Regions from separate parts of the Chryseomicrobium aureum genome, predicted to be linked through region 1. Evidence: riboswitches for the same ligand, from Rfam matches in the RefSeq annotation. Region 1 holds a riboswitch; the other holds the start of a gene.
What was found. A riboswitch is a leader RNA that binds a small molecule or an ion and turns the genes downstream of it on or off. The one in region 1 is predicted to bind cobalamin.
Positions count from the first base shown of each region.

Region 1 (11,895 bases):
CATTTCAGATGGAAGATATGCGCGAGACCGAATAAAGAGAGCCCTTGTTCACTACTGAACAAAGGCTCTTTCTTATAATTCATCAAATCCATTATCAACAACATTTACTTTTACATATTGTCTCGACTTCTGCTCAAAGAAATCTGTCTTTCCTTGATCGACTTCCTCGTACGCTTTGATCCATCGAATCGGATTTTGACGTACTTCCGGATATGGCTTCTCAGCACCTAGTTGGTTACATCGGATATTGGCCATAAAACGAATGTACTCTTCCACATCGTCTACTTCTAAACCTTCAATCTTATTCCCGATTACTTCATATGCCCAGTCAATTTCAAGTTCTGCTGCTTGTTTGAACGTTGCCGTGACTTTGGCTCGCTGTTCTGGTGTATCGAGATATGGGTGTTCTTCCAATAACGACTGATAGATTTTAACGAACAAGTCGACGTGAAGCTGTTCATCTCGGTTGATGTAATTGATCATTGTACTTGTTGCGACCATCTTTTGATGACGTGCCAGATGATAGAAATACGCAAAGCCCGAATAGAAGAACAACCCTTCTAGGATTACATCATAAATGACAGCATCTAAAAGACCCTCCACAGTTGGACTTTCCGCAAACGATTGATACCCTTCAACTACGAATCGATTGCGTTCCTTCAAACTGTCTTCTGTTCGCCAGTAGTCAAATACACGCTTTTGCTCCGACTCGCTGACGAGACTTGAGAGTACATATGAATAGGAATGATTATGAATTACTTCCTGCTGCCCCAAGATGATCATCAGTGCGGACAAACTTGAATCTGTGAGGTAGTCAGCCACTTTTCCTGCGAAGTCTGTTTGGACACTATCGAGAAGTGCTAAAAGCCCGATGATTTTTAAAAAGGATTCTCGTTCATCTGCAGACAACTCTGGAAACTGTCGGATGTCTTGGCTCATATTGATTTCGAAAGGCGTCCAAAAGTTCCCGAGCATTTTCTTATATTTTGGATACGCCCAGCGAAAACGGACGTCATCCCAGTTTAATATGTTCGAGGATTCGCCGTTCACGATTCCAGTCGAGCGGTTAGGTGCTTGTTCGTCTAGTAGTATACGTTGTTTTAGTTCCAACTTTGTCTCCCCCTTAACTTGAACACGAATCGCAGTCAATCAATTCTATGGATGTTGATCGAACATAGTACGTAGATTTCATTTTTTGTTTCCAGGCTTCTAAGTGGAGTGCGAGTAACTCTTTTGCCTGTATCGTGTTTTGTACATAGAAGTTTAAAGATATACTTTGATCGATATGTTTCTGTCGTGCTGCATTTTGTCGAATCGTCCAGTGTTGATCGATATAGTACGCCGACTTGTAATACCATGTCGTTTCTTCATTGAGCTCTGGCGCTGTTACGGGAATCTTGTAGTCTTTCTTTTCTTCTGAGTAGCGCTTCTGGAAAATCGGGTCAATACTTGCTGTCGTTCCCGCAATGATTGCAGTCGATGAATTCGGAGCTACAGCCATCAAGTATCCGTTTCGAATGCCCGTCTCTCCAACCTGCTTTTTCAATTGTCTCCAACGCCCGGACGTGTAGCCACGCTTTGTAAAGTACGTCCCCTGTTCCCAATCAGAGCCTGTGAAGAGCGGATAGCTCCCTCTTTCTTGTGCAAGGTCGGCTGACGCTTGAATTGTCAGGAAGGCAATTTCTTCATAAAGTTCATCCGCCAGTTCTACCGCTTCTTTCGACTCCCATCGAATCGCTTTTTTCGCAAGGAGATGATGCCAGCCAAATGTACCAAGTCCGATTCCCCTGTAACGAAGGTTTGTACGCTTGGCTTGTGGAATCGGGAGGTCATTAAGCTCGATGACGTTATCTAGCATACGAACTTGTATAGGAATTAACCGTTCGAGTACACCGTCTTCCACCGCGCGAGCTAAATGAATAGAGGACAGGTTACAAACGACAAAGTCCCCTGGGTGACGTTTTGTAACAATGATGTCGTCTTCAATGGTCGTCGACTCAAACTTCGTCGCCGACATGTTTTGCATAATTTCCGTGCATAAATTACTGGAGTAAATCATGCCTTCATGGGCATTCGGGTTTTGTCGATTGACCTCGTCTCGGTAAAAATGAAATGGCACGCCGGTCTCTAACTGACTTTTCATGATACGCTTCATAATATCAATGGCTGGAATCGTATCTTTCGAAAGTGCTTCATTTTCCACACATTGCTGGTATCGCGTACGGAATGTTCCGCGTCCTTCCTGCTCGTCATAGCAGTCTTCTAAAGAGAAGCCCATAAGTGTGCGTACTTCATGAGGGTCGAACAAGTACCATTCCTCACGCGCCTCTACTTTCTCCATGAATAAGTCTGGCAAGCAAACACCTGTAAAAATGTCATGCGCACGCAGCCGTTCATCCCCATTGTTTAGACGTAAATCCAGAAATGCCAGAATATCTTTGTGCCAAATGTCGAGGTACACAGCAATTGCACCTTGCCGCTGCCCGAGTTGGTCCACACTGACTGCTGTGTTGTTCAGTTGTTTGATCCAAGGAACGACACCGCTTGAAGCATTTTTGAATCCGCGGATGCTTGACCCTCGACTCCGAACTTTCCCCATGTATACACCTATACCTCCACCATATTTGGAAAGATTCGCAACGTCGGTGTTACTGTCATAAATCCCTTGCAGGCTATCGTCGACTGTATCGATGAAACAACTAGAGAGTTGTCCATTCGGTTTCCCGGCGTTAGCTAATGTAGGAGTTGCCACTGTCATGTAGAGATTGCTAAGTGCCCAATAGGCGTCTTTCACTTTTTGTAACCGATTGGTTTTTTCCTGACGATGAAGTGTCATCGCAATCATAAGCCATCGCTCTTGTGGAAGTTCTACGATTTCCCGGTTAAAGTCTCGAGTCACGTAGCGGTCAACGAGTGTTTTCAAACCAATATAGGTGAATAACTGATTACGCGATCGGTCGAGCCAGCTACTCATCTCGGTCAGTTCTTGTTGACTGTAACTCGTAATCACTTCTGCTTGATAGAGTCCGCGTGCAGCAAGTCGGTTTGCTTCTTTGCCAAACACGGTATGAACGTCTTCTACAGCTACATTTCGTTTAGTAGCAACTTGCGTATAGAGTTGTTCTTCATAGAGTGTAGCGGCGACAAATGTGTAGTACGGGTGTTGTTCATCAAGTAAATTTAATGCTTCTAGACTCATAGCGTGTAGCCATGCGTCCTCCGCGCCTTGCGGGTGACGAATTTTCCAGCGTTTTGAGAGACGCCAAAATTCGTCTAATTGTTCAGCAGTAAACAGCTGCTTGAGTCGTTCTTCGCTGCGGAAGAGGGTATGCGTCGTCATCGGAATTCCTCCTTTTTGACACAAAAAAGCGACGGCTCTCCTTTTCAGGGAAACCGTCGCTATAAACGACAAAAAAACGCGTATGCCTAAAGGCGTCTCGCGTTCCCTTCTCAATCCCCGAAGAAGGTGAAGCTCATGCGAGAACAGGCAGGTCTACTGGCTTGTGCATCTTCCTTCTGCCGTGCCTTCCCACGTTCTCACGCAGTGGCTTGTGTTGGCAGTCGTCCGCACTTACAGTTGCGGGGACAGCTCCAGTTTTTCACTGGATTCCCTATTAAACCATAGATATGGTACCTGTAACTCGCTTCATCACTAAATGTTGTGTACTTGTGTTTATTAAACCATAGATATTTGGAGAAAGGAAGTCTTGACATTTGGGAAATAAGGTCGAAAGTATGAGATTCGGGATTTGGATGGGAGTTCGGCAATTGTGTCGGGCGTTTTGGCAATTGTGTCGGGAGATTCGAGGGTTGTTTGGCGAGTTTCGACTTCTAATTCCTTCCGTTCACCAGATACTGATATTATGGAAACTAATTCCACGCCTAACCCCACCCCAAACAAAAACCCGCTCCTTCAAATAGGAGCGGGCCAATCAGATCTTATAAAAATACGATGAAGGCTAGAACCGTTGCAAGTACCATACGATAAATCGCAAACGGTGTCAGTTTCACGCGCGCGATTAACTTCAAGAAAAACTTGATAGAAATTAATGCGAACACAAATGCACTGACAAATCCAACGGCATAAAAGCCCATGTGGCTCATATTGATTTCTTCCATGTTCGAAATCAACGATACCGCACTAGCACCGAACATGATCGGTACCGCCATGATGAATGTAAAGTCCGCTGCCGTCTTGTGGTCAAGACCAAGTAAAACTCCCCCTGAAATCGTTGCGCCTGAGCGCGAGAATCCTGGCCACAACGATAAACACTGAATCAAACCGACTTTCAATGCTTTGCCGTATGTCATGTCATCCAAAGTTGTAATACTTGGGTTTTTCGGTCCGAACTTGTCCGCAATAATCATGAAGATGGCTCCGACAAATAAGCTGACGATTACCCATTCAATCGTGAATAAATACGAATCGATAATATCTTCGAACAACAACCCTAAGACACCTGCTGGTAAAATCCCCACCAACACGTGCGCAATGTTGAAGCGATGCCCTGGAGCTGTGCCTTCCATCTTATGTAGACCCACAAGACTTAAAAGACGCTTCCAGAAAATAAACACAACCGCTAAAATCGAGCCGAGCTGAATGACGACTTTAAATGTATTCGCTGAACTCTGCCCTAAAAACTCTTTCGTCTGCAGCCACAAATCATCCACGATAATCATGTGACCCGTAGAAGATACCGGTGCAAACTCCGTCATCCCTTCCACAAAACCAAGTAATAATGCTTTTAATAATTCAATAATTTCCATGAGATCTCCTTATGAATGTTTCTTTTTCTTATTTATAAACCAAATAAACCAAGCAATGGCTACCAAAACTAGGACTACGTAGATAACATTCGAATAAATATCAAAATAGCCGACGAGCGTATGCCAATTTTCCCCGAGTGCCGCACCTACGGACACGAGAATCGTATTCCAAATCACAGTCCCCAGCGTTGTGAAAAGTAAAAACACACTAAATCGCATATTCGACATCCCCGCAGGAATCGAAATTAAACTGCGCACAAGTGGAACCAAACGACCAAAAAATACAGCCCACGGGCCAATGCGGTCAAACCAGGCTTCTGCCCGGTGAATATCTTCTTTCGTGACACGTAACCAACGACCATGTTTTTCAACGATTTTCTCAAGTCGCTCGACATCTAACTGCAGTCCGATGAAGTATAAAATTACAGCACCCGCTACAGAACCAAGCGTAGCCACTGTAATCACACCGACAATTGTCATTGATGTCGTCGTTGTCATGAACCCACCAAGCGTCAAAATGATCTCGGAAGGAATCGGTGGAAATACATTTTCAATCATGATTAAGAGAAAAACGCCCCAGTAACCAAACTCACTGAGCCAATCGGTAATCCATTGCTCCATAATAAGCCGCCTTTACTTTGTACTTGACCTTCGAGTCTGTTCCCGAATTCACAATACATGAAACGTCTCCTATATATAAAGGTTCCCCGAAATAGTATAGCAGATGACAAGGTGTAGTGCCTCTACATCTTAAGACCGATAGGAAAATCGGCTTAGCGCCCGTTTGGTCAAACGAAAAACCCTTCTATACTTAGACTATACAAACAAGGAGGGAAACATGATGAAAAAATTTCTATACGTTTTACTCGGCATCACTGGCGCAATCGTCGTGTTAGCCAACTTAGGCTCGCTGATCGGACTTGCCTTTTCCGCACTACTCGTTATCGGAGGACTTCACTACTTCCTTCAAAGTCATTCCACGCTTGGTAAGGTCTTTTGGGCAACTGTTGGAATCGTCGGATTACTGACAGCTGTTTCAAACATCCCAGCTTTCATCGGCATCGCAGCACTAGCACTTGTCTGGTATGCGATCCGCAAATGCAGTGACGCACCACTTACACGCAGCTCAAACGATCCATTTGAAAACTTTGAACGTGAATGGAAAACAATCAACAAAAACTAAGGAGGAACTTCCATGACAAACATTTTTACTCGACTAGCTGAAACCTTTGAACACGATGTACGCCAACTTTTCGACAGACCGAAAACTGAGCAGGAGCGACGTGACAACCCTATTCAGGCCTTAAACGTCTATGTACGGGAGGCAGAAAAACGTACAGAACAGACCAAACGATGGGTCGACCGACAAGCTCACTTAAAAGCAAAACTGGAAGAAGAACAAAAGCAGGCACAAGATTTGTTGACGAAACGCCAAGAACAATATGAACTGGCTCTTCTTACAAATGAGCAGGACTTGATTGACTTTGCGAAAATGGAAGTAGACACGTATGAAAACCGTATCCACGTGCTAACATCTAGCATTCAACGCGCGACGGATGAATTAATTATTCTAGAACGCAAGCATGAGGAAATGAAGCATAAAGTGAAAAATATGAAAGTGCGTCAACTACAACTGATGAGCACGGAAAATGTTGCAAAAGCACACCGGGACATGGATCAAGTGATTGAGGAATCATTGCACGCTCGCCCACTTGCTTCTCACGAAGAAATGGAGCGTTATTTTGAATCACCGAAAGCGCAAGAACCTGCTGAGGAGACAACACCAGCTTCGACTTTAGAAGAACGCCTGGAGAACCTATCAAAAAAGCAAGAGACAAATGAACAATCACGTGTAGAATAGAAAGCAGAGGGAACTCCCCTCTGTTTTTTCCAACGAGAGGGGGAACACAAATGACGAAAGACAACCAGACCAACCAGTACTCGCTTATTCTAATCGGCTTCCTCACATTACTTGCAGCCGAGACATTGCTGTTTGAAAACGGCTCAATCGTGGTCGTCATCATTGGGTGTGTGCTGATTTACATGGGATTACGCAGAGACAATCGCGTATTGTTTTGGATCGGTCTCGTGTTATTGTTTATCTCGGTATTCTCGATGGTCACCACGCGCTTACTACTCTTTGGAATTGTTCTCTATATCCTTTATAAAGTCTGGAAAAAGGAACCAATTCCGACTTGGGAACAACTTCACTTTTCAGATACGACAGCGGATTCACCTGTTTTACAACAACGTATGTTTTCAACTCAAGTCACCTCTTCCGAACCATACGCATGGAAAGATGTGCATATCCAAAGCGTGTTTGGAGAATATGATTTAGATCTTACGAACACAATCTTGCCAAAAGATACTTGTTTTATATCGATTCGAAAAGTAGTCGGCAAGACGACTATCCTTGTCCCATATGGCGTGAACGTCCGAGTTTACTACTCAACTATCATTGGGGAAGTCTGTGTATTCGATGAACCCGTAACACGACTTTGGAATCAGAGTTTTTATAAAGAAGACCGCAGTTCGACAGACGCGGATTCACCTGAACTGATAATTACTGTAGCTAGCTGGCTTGGGGATTTGGAGGTGCTGCGCAAATGAGACAGTTTACAACGCTGTTCCTTGGCTTTGCACTGCTTTGGCACCTTCTCCTCGTCAGTTTATTTGTCGTTCTGTGGGGAACGCCTACTTTTGAAACATGGGCTCCACTCTATGACATCACATTTGCAGACCTGCCACTCGCGTTTTGGCTGAGTTTTTCAATTTTTGCATTCAGCTTTTTATCCTATTTACTCGCTCGCCAAAGCACGCGGAGTTTGGATCGATCTGTTCAAACAGGACTTGTTTCTCTTTATGAAGGAGATGGATTCCCGAAACGTTTACAACCAAACTTTAGTAAACGTCTAAACGAGGCGTTTGAAAAAACCTCTCATCTTCTGGCCACACAACGAAAGACACTCACACGAATTTCCGAGCAAAAAGCAGATTCGCAAGCGAAGCTCATTCAAGAGCGAGTGGTAGAAGAGCGCCAACGCTTAGCTCGTGAATTACATGACTCGGTTTCTCAACAGCTGTTTGGTGCATCGATGCTCGCTTCTAGTATGGTGGAACTCGAAAATCCGCCGAAGCGCAGTATGGAACAATTGGAGCGGGCTATCCACCAAGCGCAACTCGAAATGCGTGCCCTTTTGCTTCACTTACGTCCTGCAGGATTGCATGACCGGACGCTAGCAGAAGGCCTGGAGGAACTTTTAGAAGAACTCCAACAAAAAGTGCAGCTTCAACTGAAATGGAAGTTAGACCCTGTGAAGTTAACCAAAGCTTCTGAAGACCATTTATTTCGTATTGCGCAAGAGACTTTGTCTAACACACTGCGTCACGCGCAAGCAACAGAGATGGAGATTCGCTTGATGGATCAACCCCAACTCGTGATTTTCCGGGTACAAGACAATGGAGTCGGTTTTCATTCCACGCAGTTAAAACCAGGTGCATATGGATTAGGAAATGTGTATGAACGTGCAGTAGAGATGGGTGCTACAGCAAAAGTCGTCTCTGTCCCAAACCAAGGAACATTTGTTGAAGTTCAAGTACCAAAACGTCAGGAGGAAATCCAATGATTCGAATATTGCTCGCAGACGATCATGAAATGGTCCGTATCGGTGTCGCTGCGTATCTTCAAGCGCAACCCGATATGGATGTTGTAGCAGAAGCCTCTAATGGTCAAGAAGCCGTGTCTTTGGCTCTTGAACATAAACCTGATGTGATTTTGATGGATATGGTGATGCCCATTCTAACGGGTGCAGAAGCGACTGCTGAAATTGTGAAAGCTTGGCCGGAAGCTCGCATCATGATGGTGACCAGTTTCATTGATGACGACAAAGTGTACGCTGCTCTTGAAGCGGGTGCTGTCAGTTATCTTTTAAAAACCTCAAAAGCTTCTCATATCGCAGAAGCCATTCGAAAGACTTATATAGGTCAAGCGGTGTTAGAACCAGAAGTGACGACAAAAATGATGCAACGTATGCGCTCTCCTCAACATGCGTTACACGACTCCCTAACCGAGCGTGAAATGGAGATCTTACTGTTCATGGCAAAAGGCTTAAGCAATCAAGAAATCGCCGATCAAGCCTATATCACACTCAAAACAGCCAAGACACATGTGAGCAACATTTTATCAAAACTCGATGTACAAGACCGGACACAAGCTGTTATTTATGCCTATGAACATCAGCTCATTTCTCGTAGTTAGACGTTTACGTTTGACGGAAGAGTGGAAAAGTGAGGAAAGACTTGACGAATTGGAGGTAGTCTTATGAAACCTGTGGAAATTACACCATTAGACATTGAACATGGGTATGTGAATTTTCTATTCCCTTTTGCGTTTCATGAGAAAAAACGCCAAGAGCTGATTGATGAATTGGAGCGAGAGGACTATACATTCTTTTGCTTGAATAAAACGGAATTGGAAGATGCCTTCTATGGACCTGATATCGCGGTTCGCCATGCAGAGCTCGAACAATTCTTTTTTCCATTCGTCGAAGACAAGTTGTTCCCTTCCTCTCCACACGACAATAGCTTTAGTCGCTTTTCCCGCTCTTTTGAAGAGCACGGAGAACTCTTGGTTGATGGGTCTACTACACCTTTCCAATTACATAGTTTAGACATTACCCTGTGCCCATTTGGTATCGGTCTTTTAACAATTCGATTAGAAGTAAACAATGAGATGGCTTTGCATCATATGCTAAATTTCATTCATCATTTCCGTGTAGTTGAAGCAAAACTTGATGAAGAAAAAGGGGCTATTATACGTGCTGCAGAACGCACATTCAATTCGACAAATGACTATATTTTTCAACATATGATTCCTTGTTTGCATCCGTTTATTTTACGAGAACACCGCTTACCAGGCTATTTTGGCACACTGCCATATTTTGAAGATGAACGAATGTATAGTTCGGCCTTCATCTTTGCGAAATCTGGACAACAACTAACGAATGATCAGATCTATCGTTTAGGGCAATTAGACGGCATTAACCTAAAAGGCGAGCCTTTCATTTCTAGCACATCCCCTAATTATGTAGAACGTTACCTAAAGCGCCATGCAAATGACCGATCTGCGCCCTTTACCTATACGGTCACTTCCGAGTACACGCACTCGACAGTCACCGTATGTGATCCATCTGATATGCAGGATGAATTACGTCAGTTTATGAGTACACATTATTACAATTTGCTCTTACATTACTTCTACCGTATCATGTTACTTCGTCTTTCTTTCGAACATAGTAACGTCAGCTGGAAGAAGGACGAGGCGTATGTGGAAGAGTTGATTGAGATGATTTCTAAATTTTCCGCTCGCTACTATTTTGGAGAAGTATCCGTCCGTACTACTGGGAAGGAACACGCAAAGACATTTGTCGACGTCTTTCACCTTGACGAAACATTCCAAGAAGTACGGGATACATTACAAGAGCTTTACCGAACGCAAGAAAACCAAGCAGACAAACAACAAAACTTTTTACTATTTATGCTCACAACGTTTACTGTAGTCTCTGGGATTTACGGAATGAATCTCGTCATTGAAGATTGGAAAGGATTTACGGATTGGGGCAAAGCACCTGGGTATTCCTTCTTCGAGTGGGTCGCACTAGTAGTTGCACTCTCGGGAATCGCTCTCTCATTCCTATTAATCGTGACGACTATTGCTACAACTATTAAGAAAAAATACCGTCGCTATCGACGGAGTCAATTTTAAGAAAACCCCTTTACGAATTTATTTCGTAGAGGGGTCTTCGCGTTGCACTAAACCATATAAAAAGAATTCGAAGTAGTCCTGCATCGCTTCTTCTAATGGTCTACTTTCTTTTAAAATATCTGCCATGATGGCGTCTTGCATAACTTGGGCATAACGCATGAATCGCTCTGTAGAAAGCTGTTGTGATATAGCGCCTTGTTCTTTCCCGTATTGCACCAAGTTTTCAAATGCGGCCATCCCCTGTTTCGCCCAAAGTTGAAATTCAGGGGCGTGGATGATTTGTTCAATCAACGTGGCATCCAACATCTGTGCAGATTGAATCTTAAGTGTCAGCAAATCTTCAAGGACTTTGGCAAAAGGATCTTGGTCTTCGAATGCTGCTTCTACGCGCTTCAGCTGGCGGTCTACCATATCTTCAATAGCACGCAAGATGACTTGTTCCTTTGAACCAAAATAGTTATAAATCGAAACAGGAGATACTCCAGCTTGTTTCGCAATATCTTGTATAGTAACTGAAGATTGTTTTTCTATAAGTAATTGTTCAGTCGCAAGAAGAATGGCCTGCTTCTTCTTCGTTGTCCGTTGCTTATACCCGTCCACAAACCGAACCTCCCCGTTTAGTTTTGTATTCAATATATCATTTACATTTCAAAATGTCTGCTGTATACTTGTTTTGTAATCAATAAGCTTATTATATTTCAAAACTTTAAGGGGTGATTTGAATGATTGAGCTTCATGGACTCACCAAGAAATTTGCAAAGGACAGAGGCGTATTCGATGTGTCGTTTACTGTTGAACCTGGAACCGTATTTGGCTTTATCGGACCAAATGGTGCTGGAAAATCGACAGCTATTCGCCATCTCATGGGTCTTCTGCAACCCGATTCTGGAAAAGCAACGATTGGTGGCTACGATTGTTGGTCTTCTTCCCCGAACGTGAAAAAACTCGTCGGCTACCTTCCGGGTGAAATCAGCTTTCCTGCTGATTTGACGGGTGACGACATCTTGACGCTTACACGCCGAATGGATCGTACATCTCCGGAACGTGAAAACGAATTACTCGCACTTTTTCCGCTTGATACAAAAGTTAAAGTACGTAAGATGTCTAAAGGTATGAAGCAAAAGCTCGCAATCATTCGCTGCTTTATGAAAGATGCACCTGTTTACTTGTTGGATGAACCGACCAGTGGACTCGACCCACTCATGCAAGAACGATTTTTAGAACTTGTACTCCGCGAGAAAGAGGCCGGCAAAGCGATTTTGATGAGTTCTCACCACTTTCCTGAGATGGAAAAGACATGTGATCATGCCGCTTTGATTCGCAATGGGCGGATTGTCGTGTCGGATTCAATCGATGGCCTAATT
Region 1 is NZ_CP171117.1:2,469,187-2,481,081, forward strand. Features, by position in the region: gene ACF3OH_RS12960 (hypothetical protein) at 1-35, shown strand, start outside; gene ACF3OH_RS12965 (ribonucleotide-diphosphate reductase subunit beta) at 73-1,110, opposite strand; gene ACF3OH_RS12970 (ribonucleoside-diphosphate reductase subunit alpha) at 1,124-3,340, opposite strand; cobalamin riboswitch at 3,469-3,653, opposite strand; gene ACF3OH_RS12975 (undecaprenyl-diphosphate phosphatase) at 3,940-4,767, opposite strand; gene ACF3OH_RS12980 (DedA family protein) at 4,777-5,388, opposite strand; gene ACF3OH_RS12985 (ABC transporter permease) at 5,609-5,950, shown strand; gene ACF3OH_RS12990 (PspA/IM30 family protein) at 5,963-6,628, shown strand; gene liaF (cell wall-active antibiotics response protein LiaF) at 6,679-7,377, shown strand; gene ACF3OH_RS13000 (sensor histidine kinase) at 7,374-8,393, shown strand; gene ACF3OH_RS13005 (response regulator transcription factor) at 8,390-9,025, shown strand; gene ACF3OH_RS13010 (hypothetical protein) at 9,089-10,531, shown strand; gene ACF3OH_RS13015 (TetR/AcrR family transcriptional regulator) at 10,550-11,131, opposite strand; gene ACF3OH_RS13020 (ABC transporter ATP-binding protein) at 11,254-11,895, shown strand, end outside.

Region 2 (5,920 bases), 310 kb from region 1:
TACCGAAAAGAGGGCTTGAGAATGACCGAACAGGCAGGGATTCCGATTCAGCTGAAGATTGTGTCGACCTTCAAGCATCCCGGAACAAAAATGACCCAGGAATACCACCGAGCAACTGGCTCGATGTATTACAAACAACAAAAACGCTTCTTACGGTTTGAAGAAGTGACAGAAGAAATCACCCAAACCCTCGTTAAATTTGAAGGGTCCGGTGGCTACATCCGACGGCGCGGCGTCGCGGATATGCGAATTGAGTTCGAACTTGGACAAAAAACAAAAGGGCACTATACAATGCACGGTCACACGATGCCGCTGGAAGTATTCACGAGTCGAATCATCCATACAGAAGGCCACGACCGCATTGAATATTCTCTTTATCAAGACAGTGAAAAAATGGGCGATTACACAATCGACTATCATTATACGGAGGTAACCGAATGAATGCAGTAGAACAACTTCAACAATCCATTAAAGACGCTCTTCAAAAAGCAGTCGACGCGACAGGTCTAGCAGGCGACCAGTCGGTTTCGATCCACTTAGAAGCCCCTCGTGACAAAGCAAACGGGGATTACGCGACAAACGTTGCTATGCAACTCACAAAAATCGCGAAGAAAAACCCGCGTGCCATTGCTGAACAGATTTTAGAGAAACTTGAAACAGAAGGAACATCGATTGAATCTGTTGAAATCGCGGGACCTGGTTTCCTAAATATCCGTACAAAAAAAGACTACCTGCAACAAGTCATCAACACAGCTTTTACAGCGGGTACGGCATTCGGTCGCTCAGACACTGGGGAAGGCGAAAAAGTACAAGTCGAGTTTGTCTCTGCGAACCCAACAGGCGACTTGCACCTCGGCCACGCGCGCGGAGCTTCTGTAGGAGACTCACTGTGTAACGTTCTTGATTTCGCAGGCTATGACGTGAGCCGTGAATATTACATCAACGACGCTGGAAACCAAATTCACAATTTGGCGCTTTCGTTAGAAGCACGCTACTTCCAAGCGCTCGGGCAAGACCGGGACATGCCGGAAGACGGTTACCATGGACAAGATATTAAAGACATTGCTGGGGAACTTGCAGCAAACGACGGGGACAAATACGCATCTCTATCGGACGAAGAACGTTATGAATTCTTCCGCAGCTACGGGTTACAAAAAGAACTTGAGAAATTGCAACAAGATCTAGCAGACTTCCGCGTGAACTTCGACGAGTGGTTCTCGGAGTCTTCACTTTATAAAAACGGCAAAATTGACGTGGCACTGGACAAGCTTCGTGCGAACGGCCATATCTACGAAGAAGAAGGCGCGACCTGGTTCCGCTCGACAACATTTGGCGATGACAAAGACCGCGTACTGATCAAACAAGACGGCAGCTACACATACTTGACGCCAGACCTTGCGTACCACGAAGACAAGATCAACCGTGGTTTTGAAAAGCTGATCAACATTTGGGGTGCGGACCACCACGGGTACATTCCACGTATGAAAGCAGCCATTCAAGCGCTCGGTTATGACCGCGACACGTTAGAAGTCAGCGTCATTCAAATGGTGCAATTGTATAAAGACGGCGAGAAAATGAAGATGAGCAAACGTACAGGGAAAGCTGTGACGATGCGTGAACTAGTAGAAGAAGTTGGGCTCGATGCAGTGCGTTATTTCTTCGGTATGCGTTCAGGCGATTCGCACATGGACTTTGACCTTGACCTGGCTGTTTCTCAGTCAAATGAAAATCCTGTTTATTATGCACAATACGCACATGCGCGTATCTGTTCAATCCTTCGTGCAGCAGAAGAGCACCAGATGGCAGCTTCGGTTGAAAACTTGTCCTTGTTAACGGACGAAAAAGAGATTGACTTGATGAAAAAAGTGGGAGACTTCCCACAAGTGGTGGCAGATGCAGCAAAACTTCGTGCACCGCACCGCGTGGCAACGTACATTCAAGAACTAGCTGCACAGTTCCATAGCTTCTACAATGCCAACAAAGTATTGGACCCAGAAGCAAAAGACTTGTCACAAGCACGCCTTGCACTGATTTCGGCTACGCGCCAAACGATTGAAAATGCACTGAAATTATTAGGGGTTTCCGCTCCAGAGAAAATGTAGTACGCTAGACACAACACAACAAGGTGCTCAAGTAACGGATTGCTTGAGGTAAAAGGGAAGCTGGTGAAAGTCCAGCGCGGTCCCGCCACTGTAAGCGACATCAGTCGTAAGCCAGGAAACCTGCCTTGTTGAATGCGCCGTGAACCTACGAGGATGGGTTGGTGTAAGTCGACTATGCCTTTTTGCATGCTCTAGCCGATTTATACCTATTTTTACCCGTCTTTCCGTAGAGGAAGGCGGGTTTTTTACATACACAGAAAAGGGGAAAGACAATGAAAAAATGGGTAAGTTCACTTTTAGCAGCCACGTTACTACTAGGGGCATGTACGAACGAAGAAGCAACTGAAACTCCGGAGACGTCAACAACTCCGGAAACAGAAGATACAGCATTTCCACTCACAGTTACTGATGCAGTGGGCAATGAAATCACTCTGGAAGAAGCACCAGACGCTATCATCTCGATGATTCCGAGTAACACGGAAATCTTGTTCGCCTTAGGATTAGATGAAGAAGTCGTAGGGGTCACAGATTACGATAACTACCCAGAAGCGGCAACGACGAAAGAAAAAATCGGTTCATTTGAATTTAACATCGAAGTGATGACCGCTCTCCAACCCGACCTAATCCTTGCACATGAATCGAGCTGGTCGTCAGCAGAGGCAGGTTTGCAACCACTGATTGACTCAGGTGTGCAAGTATTTGTCGTTGACAATGCAATGAGTTTTGATGAAACGTACGAGACCATTCTCGACATCGGAGAAGTGACGGGGAAATCAGAAGAAGCTGATCAAGTCGTTTCAGATATGAAAGCGCAAGTAGAAGAAGTAGCGAGTAAATTAGAAGCGGTTGAAACACCGAAAAAAGTTTTCTTAGAAGCATCGGGGGACCCTGAAATCTACACAGCAGGCCAAGGTACATTGAATCAAGAACTACTAGACCTTATCAATGCAGAAAATGTTGTAGCGGACCAAGAAGGCTGGCTGATGATGAACTCAGAAGAAATCATCTCACGCAACCCAGATGTCATCGTCTTGACGTATAACTACATGGAAAATGCCGTGGATGCTGTGAAAGCACGACCTGGATTTGATCAAGTGACAGCAGTGCAGCAAGATGCTGTCATAGAAGTGAATGAAGATATTACAACGCGTCCGGGACCGCGTCTTGCACTGGCTCTTGAAGAGCTTGCAAAGGCTGTCTACCCGGAAATTATGAATGACTAGAAGACCTCTTGGCTGGATTGTATCGATCTTGCTGTTAGTCGCTTCAATCTGGCTCGGTGTCTCGATTGGTGCCGTCCAGATTCCAGTATCCACTTTATGGGGAGGGAGCGAGGATGCAACCGCCTCAACAATTGTCTGGAATATCCGGATGCCGCGTGTGTTTCTCGCAGCCCTTGTCGGAGCTAGCTTAGCAGTGGCTGGAGCTGCATTCCAGGCATTATTGAAAAATCCACTTGCTGACCCGTACACACTCGGTGTCTCTTCCGGCGCATCAGTCGGAGCCGTGGCAACCATCTTTTTTGGATTGTCTTTCCCTTTTTTTGGGATGTTCACATTACCGCTACTCAGTATGGTCGGAGCGGTTGTCACACTCATCGTCGTGGTTTCATTCGCCCGCATGATTGACCGCTCACTGCGGATGGAAACTATCATTTTGACAGGGATTATTACGAGTTCCTTTTTCGGTGCCATGATTTCGCTCATGATCGCTTTAACTGGCGAAGAATTGCGCCAAATTATTGGCTGGTTACTCGGAAGCGTTGCCATGCGCACATGGACACACGTGCAAATGATTGTACCGTTCGTGGCGATTGCGGGTACATGGCTTTTATTCCGAGTGCGAGATTTGAATGCCCTACAACTTGGTGAAGACCGTGCACATCATTTAGGGGTCAATGTCGCGCGCGTGAAAAAAGAAGTCCTCGTTGCAGGTTCCATGTTGACTGGGGCAGCGGTAGCAGTTTCGGGAACGATTGGATTTGTCGGTCTGGTCGTGCCGCACATGGTCCGGCAATTATTCGGTGCTGACAACCGGCACGTGTTGCCACTCAGTATGATCAACGGCGCATCCTTACTCATTTTATGTGACTTGGTGGCACGCACGATTATCGAGCCGACCGAGCTACCAATTGGTGTCATGACCGCATTCATAGGGGCACCTGTATTTGCGTGGATTTTCTTCCGCCAGCGACGAAAGGGCGTGAGCTAGATGTTACGAGTCGAAAAGATTTCCGGTGGTTACGCCCATCCTATTGTCCATGATGTCTCGTTCACAGTGAAACCTGGAGAAATCTTAGGGATTCTCGGTCCGAACGGAAGTGGGAAGTCGACACTTTTGAAGCTTGTCAGTGGACTGCTCTCTGCATCCTCTGGGAAAGTCTCTATCGAAGACAAGCCAATGACATCTTATAAACCAAAAGAACTCGCACGCAAGATGGCCGTGCTTCCGCAATTGCCGCCCCAAAGTTTTGGGATGACTGTAAAAGAAGCGGTGTCGCTTGGACGCTACCCGCATCAACAAGGGTTGTTCTCAAGCTGGAAGACAGCGGATGAGGAAGCTGTCATGGAGGCCATGCAGATTACCCAAGTTGTACCGTATGCGTATCAAGAAATTACGACATTATCGGGTGGGGAGCAGCAACGAGTATTTGTCGCACAAGCACTTGCCCAGCAAGCGAATCTTCTTCTTCTCGATGAGCCGACGAATCACCTAGATATCGCACACCAAAAACAATTGCTTGATACGTTAAAAATGCATGTACAAACGCAAAATACAGCCGTCGTCAGTGTATTCCACGATATCAACCTGGCTTCTCTTTATTGTGATCATTTGTTGCTCCTGGAAAAAGGCCGCGTGTCCGCCTACGGAGAGCCACATGAAGTTGTTGCAAAAGAGACTCTCGAAACGGTCTATGAGACACGTCTAGATGTCGCGGCGCACCCGGTTGAACCTAAGCCGCAGATGACTTTATTGCCAAGTGAAGTGGAAAGCTCAATTTCCTGGGTTCGTGCCACGGACGTGCTCGTGACCGAAAACGCCATTGTGCTTCACAAGGAGCGTCCACTTCGCGTTGTGTCCTCAGCAGTTTTGAATCCGGGTTTTGGCTGGTACCGCACAATCGTGAATCGGCAAGTACCGCAGACATACAACGTCAATGATGTGGAACAGGAAGTGAAGCAGTTTGCGCGCACGCGTCATTGGATTCCAACAGAGACCGTCATGCAACTCACAGCAGTAGATGTAAGCGGAGCAGCTATCAAAGAGTATGAAGCGTCATTTGGATCACTCGTCATCATGGTCACCGCGGGCATCGGAAACGCTCTCGATGTGTCACGGGCACATGAAGTGCAGTCTCTACCAGCCATTGGTACAATCAATACATGGATCCTCGTGAACGGAAACTTGTCAGATGAAGCGTTTATTGAAGCGATGATGACAGCCACAGAAGCGAAGACGAAAGCTCTTGCGGAAGAACAAGTCTTGGATAAACGCACTGGGACGTTAGCGACGGGTACGCCAACAGATAGTCTTGTGGTCGCAGCCACCCAACAAGGAGAGAACTTACCTTACGGGGGCCCAATCACGGAACTCGGAAAGTTAATCGGAAAAGGCGTCGTCGACTGTACACGCCAAGCGATTCGTTCTTACAAACAGGCACAAGGGGAGGAAAACTAAATGAAGATTTACACGAAAACAGGGGACAAAGGGCAAACCAGTTTAATTGGTGCGCGCGCAGATAAAGACGATCTACGAATTGAAACGTACGGCACGATCGATGAAGCCAATTCTTTTATTGGCAAAGCTGTTACGGAACT
Region 2 is NZ_CP171117.1:2,164,253-2,170,172, reverse strand. Features, by position in the region: gene ACF3OH_RS11265 (DUF1934 domain-containing protein) at 22-441, shown strand; gene argS (arginine--tRNA ligase) at 438-2,102, shown strand; cobalamin riboswitch at 2,107-2,245, shown strand; gene ACF3OH_RS11255 (ABC transporter substrate-binding protein) at 2,375-3,325, shown strand; gene ACF3OH_RS11250 (iron ABC transporter permease) at 3,318-4,313, shown strand; gene ACF3OH_RS11245 (adenosylcobinamide amidohydrolase) at 4,314-5,780, shown strand; gene ACF3OH_RS11240 (cob(I)yrinic acid a,c-diamide adenosyltransferase) at 5,781-5,920, shown strand, end outside.
Region 2: linked by a shared signal. The riboswitch ahead of ACF3OH_RS11255 (ABC transporter substrate-binding protein) and the one ahead of ACF3OH_RS12970 (ribonucleoside-diphosphate reductase subunit alpha) in region 1 are both predicted to bind cobalamin.